2 regions of the Pseudomonas sp. MF08817 genome follow, and region 1 is predicted to be linked to the other one. Evidence: predicted binding sites of a transcription regulator. Region 1 holds the regulator's gene; the other holds the start of a gene.
The links. The regulator sigma-54, encoded in region 1, starts transcription at its own class of promoters, with help from an activator protein. The targets are predictions, from matches to a motif close to ANTGGCATNNANNTTGCTNT.
Positions count from the first base shown of each region.

Region 1 (2,408 bases):
TCGAAAGCCTACTGCAGGAGTTCCACATCAGCCACATCCGCGACAACCTGGGCATGAGCCTTTCCGGTGGCGAGCGTCGCCGCGTGGAAATTGCCCGAGCCCTGGCCACAGCACCAAAATTCATCTTGCTCGACGAACCTTTCGCCGGCGTGGACCCGATCTCGGTGGGCGATATCAAACAGATCATCCATCACCTCAAGGCCAAGGGCATCGGTGTGCTTATCACCGACCACAATGTGCGCGAGACTCTGGATATCTGCGAAACCGCCTACATCGTCAACGACGGCCAGCTGATCGCCGAAGGCGACTCTGCCACCATCCTTGCCAACGAGTTGGTCAAGGAAGTGTACCTGGGCCATGAGTTCCGCCTGTAAGCGTGGAGTTTGGCTTTTCGCCAGGGCGGCCAGCAGTGAACTCTGAAAAGTTTATTATTGCGGCGCCCTAGGCAAGCACTCCAGTTTCAGGCATATAATTTGCTTAAGTTTGGCGCTCCGGCGCCCTGTAGTGGATGGCGCATGTGCGCCGGCAAATAAGGTGTTAAGCCCCTGCCATGAAACCATCGCTAGTCTTGAGAATGGGCCAGCAGCTGACGATGACACCGCAGCTGCAACAGGCCATCCGCCTGCTCCAATTGTCGACCCTGGACCTGCAACAGGAAATCCAGGAGGCTCTGGAATCCAATCCGATGCTCGAACGCCAGGAAGAAGGCGACGACTTCGACAACGTCGATCCACTGGCCGACAACGTCGAACAGAAACCCAATGCCGACGTTCAGGAACCTTCCTACCAGGAAACCGCCCCGACGGTGGACAACCTTGAGGATGGCGAGTGGGGCGAGCGCATTCCCAATGAACTGCCCGTCGACACCGCCTGGGAAGACATCTACCAGACCAGCGCCAGCAGCCTGCCGAGTAACGATGACGACGAGTGGGACTTCACCACACGCACATCGGCCGGTGAAAGCCTGCAAAGCCATCTGCTGTGGCAATTGAACCTGGCCCCGATGTCCGACACCGATCGCCTGATCGGCGTGACCCTGATCGACTGCATCAACAACCAGGGCTACCTGGACGAATCCCTCGAGGAAATCCTCGAAGCCTTCGACCCGGAACTGGACATCGAACTCGATGAGATCGAAGCCGTACTGCACCGCATCCAGCAGTTCGAGCCGGCCGGAATCGGCGCACGCAACCTGGGCGAATGCCTGCTGCTACAACTGCGCCAACTCCCCGCCAAGACCCCTTGGCTGACCGAGGCCAAGCGTCTGGTCAGCGACTTCATCGACCTACTCGGCAGCCGCGACTACAGCCAGCTGATGCGCCGCATGAAGATCAAGGAAGATGAACTGCGCCAGGTCATCGAACTGGTGCAGAGCCTCAACCCGCGCCCAGGTTCGCAGATCGAGTCCAGCGAGGCCGAATACGTCATCCCCGACGTCATCGTGCGCAAGGATAACGACCGCTGGCTGGTCGAACTCAACCAGGAGTCGGTACCGCGTCTAAGGGTCAACCCGCAATACGCCGGTTTCGTGCGCCGCGCCGACACCAGCGCCGACAACACCTTCATGCGCAACCAATTGCAGGAAGCGCGCTGGTTTATCAAGAGCCTGCAGAGCCGCAACGAAACCCTGATGAAGGTTGCTACCCAAATCGTCGAGCATCAGCGCGGCTTTCTCGAGTACGGCGACGAGGCGATGAAACCCCTGGTTCTGCACGACATCGCCGAAGCGGTGGGCATGCACGAGTCGACCATTTCCCGGGTAACCACCCAGAAATTCATGCACACGCCCCGCGGCATCTACGAACTGAAATATTTTTTCTCCAGCCATGTCAGCACCTCCGAAGGCGGCGAATGCTCGTCCACGGCGATCCGCGCGATCATCAAAAAACTGGTTGCCGCGGAAAATCAGAAAAAGCCGTTGAGTGATAGCAAGATCGCTGGTTTACTGGAGGCACAAGGCATTCAGGTAGCCCGCCGCACCGTCGCCAAGTACCGCGAATCCCTTGGGATTGCGCCTTCAAGCGAACGCAAGCGGCTGATGTAACGGGTTACGCCACAGCGTTCCAGGGTGTGCTTGACGTCTCGCCCAAAAGCAGGTCTTCGAGCACAACCTAAGTGGCAGGCAAACCGGCCTGCCGCCTTATGCACTGGCAACGAAGGAGAAGCTGTATGCAAGTCAACATCAGTGGACACCAACTGGAAGTGACCGAACCTCTGCGGGCCTATATCGGCGAAAAACTCGACCGACTCGAAAGGCACTTCGACAAGATCACCAATGTGCAGGTGACGATGAATGTCGAAAAACTGAAGCAGAAAATCGAAGCCACCCTGCACATTCACGGAGGGGAGGTCGTTGCCAATGCCGAACATGACGATATGTACGCTGCCATCGACCTGCTCACCGACAA
Region 1 covers NZ_JCBCUY010000034.1:6,286-8,693, reverse strand. The annotation lists gene lptB (LPS export ABC transporter ATP-binding protein) at 1-374, shown strand, start outside; gene AC19YR_RS19585 (RNA polymerase factor sigma-54) at 551-2,044, shown strand; gene hpf (ribosome hibernation-promoting factor, HPF/YfiA family) at 2,170-2,408, shown strand, end outside.

Region 2 (2,408 bases), on a different contig from region 1:
CGGGCGCGGCGGCGCGCGCCAGGGAAGGGCGGTGGTTTTGATGTCAGAGATTTCAGCCATGAAAAAGGCCTCCCGAAGGAGGCCTCTGTTACGCCGCTTGCGCAAGCGTTACCGGATTAGCAGCTGTAGTACAGCTCGTATTCCAGTGGGTGTACGAAGGTGCGGACCTTGATTTCTTCTTCGCTTTTGAGGGCGATGTAGGCATCGATGAAGTCGTCGCTGAACACGCCGCCCTTGGTCAGGAACGCACGGCCCTTGTCCAGTTCTTCCAGGGCTTCTTTCAGGCTGCCGCACACTTGCGGGATTTCCTTGGCCTCTTCAGGCGGCAGGTCGTACAGGTTTTTGTCGGCAGCGTCGCCTGGGTGGATCTTGTTCTGGATGCCGTCCAGGCCTGCCATCAGCAGGGCGGCGAAGCCCAGGTACGGGTTGGCAGCCGGGTCCGGGAAACGGGCTTCGATACGGCGCGCCTTAGGGCTGGAGACGTAAGGAATGCGGATCGAGGCAGAGCGGTTGCGTGCCGAGTAGGCCAGCATGACCGGCGCTTCAAAGCCTGGGACCAGACGCTTGTAGGAGTTGGTCGAAGGGTTGGTGAAGCCGTTCAGGGCCTTACCGTGCTTGATGATGCCGCCGATGAAGTACAGGGCGGTGTCGGACAGGCCGGCATAGCCTTCGCCGGCGAAGGTGTTTTTGCCATCTTTGCCGATGGACATGTGTACGTGCATACCCGAGCCGTTGTCGCCGTACAGCGGCTTAGGCATGAAGGTCGCGGTGCGGCCATAGGCCACGGCCACGTTGTGCACGCAGTACTTGAGGGTCTGAACTTCGTCAGCTTTCTTCATCAGGGTGTTGAACTGCACACCGATTTCGTTCTGGCCGGCAGTGGCCACTTCGTGGTGGTGCACTTCGATGACCAGGCCCATTTCTTCCATGGCGTTGCACATGGAGGTACGGATTTCGTGGTCATGGTCGAACGGCGGAACTGGGAAATAGCCGCCCTTCACGCCCGGACGATGGCCGTGGTTGCCGCCTTCGATGTCCTGGTCGGTCATCCACGAGCCTTGCTCGGAGTAGATCTTGAACATCGAACCGGAGATGTCGGACTTGAATTTGACTTGGTCGAAGATGAAGAACTCAGGCTCCGGGCCGACGAACACGGTGTCGCCGATGCCGGTGGACTTGAGGTATTCCTCGGCGCGGTGGGCGATGGCGCGAGGGTCGCGGTCGTAGCCTTGCATGGTCGAAGGGTCGATCACGTTGCAGACCAGGATCAGCGTTGGGTCTTCGGTGAACGGGTCGAGCACGGCGGTGGAGTCGTCCGGCAGCAGGATCATGTCGGAGGCTTCGATGCCTTTCCAGCCCGCGATGGAGGAACCATCGAACATCTTGCCTTCTTCGAAGAAGGATTCATCCAGCGCATCACGGGCCGGCATGGTCACGTGGTGCTGCGTGCCTTTGGTGTCAGTGAAGCGCAGATCAATCCACTTGACGTCATGATCTTTGATGAGTTGAACCGACTTCGACATATGTCCTCCGGGGTGGATTCGGGCTGGGTAGTGGAGAGCCCTTGGAATGTGGGTGATGCGGGCGCGAATACTCGGCCATGGCAACCTGCCTCACAAGGGAGCAAATTGCATGCCAGTGCCCCGAGTTGGGTTTTGCGCCCCTTTTACGCGCCTATAAACGTGCAAACCGTATAAAGCGCTTTTTTTACGCACTGCAATGTGGCGGTAAATACCGAAAACGCACCAATAAAGTGCGAGCAAAACCAATTGCAGATTAACTGGTTAAAGCTTGAGCAATTTCCGCTATAATCCGCGCCCCCCTTTTTCGGCTGGCCCTGCGCGCGCTGTTTTCATGAAACTAATCGTAAAAGTCTTTCCCGAGATCACCATCAAGAGCCGCCCGGTACGGATGCGTTTCATCCGCCAATTGGCCAAGAACATCCGCACCGTGCTCCGCGACCTGGATCCGGCCGTGGTGGTGAACGGCGTGTGGGACAACCTCGAGCTGGAAACCCGCGTCACCGAGCCCAAAGCCTTGAAGGACATGACCGAGCGCCTGAGCTGCATGCCCGGCATCGCGCATTTTTTGCAGGTCGACGAGTACCCGTTGGGGGACTTCGACGACATCACCGAAAAGTGCCGTTTGCACTTTGGCAGTGAGCTTGAGGGCAAGATTTTTTCCGTGCGCTGCAAGCGCGCCGGCAAGCACCCGTTCAGCTCCATGGACGTGGAGAAATACGTCGGCAGCAAGCTGCGTCGCGAGTGCGGCGCCGCCGGAATCTCCCTCAAGGCGCCGCAAATCGAAGTGCGCATGGAAATTCGCGACCAACGGTTGTTTGTGATCCATAGCCAGCACAACAGCATTGGCGGTTATCCGTTGGGTGCCCTGGAACAGACCCTGGTGCT
Region 2 covers NZ_JCBCUY010000030.1:54,181-56,588, forward strand. The annotation lists gene glnA (type I glutamate--ammonia ligase) at 117-1,523, opposite strand; gene thiI (tRNA uracil 4-sulfurtransferase ThiI) at 1,855-2,408, shown strand, end outside.
Region 2: the regulator sigma-54 is predicted to act here: its motif matches at 1,621-1,640, upstream of glnA (type I glutamate--ammonia ligase).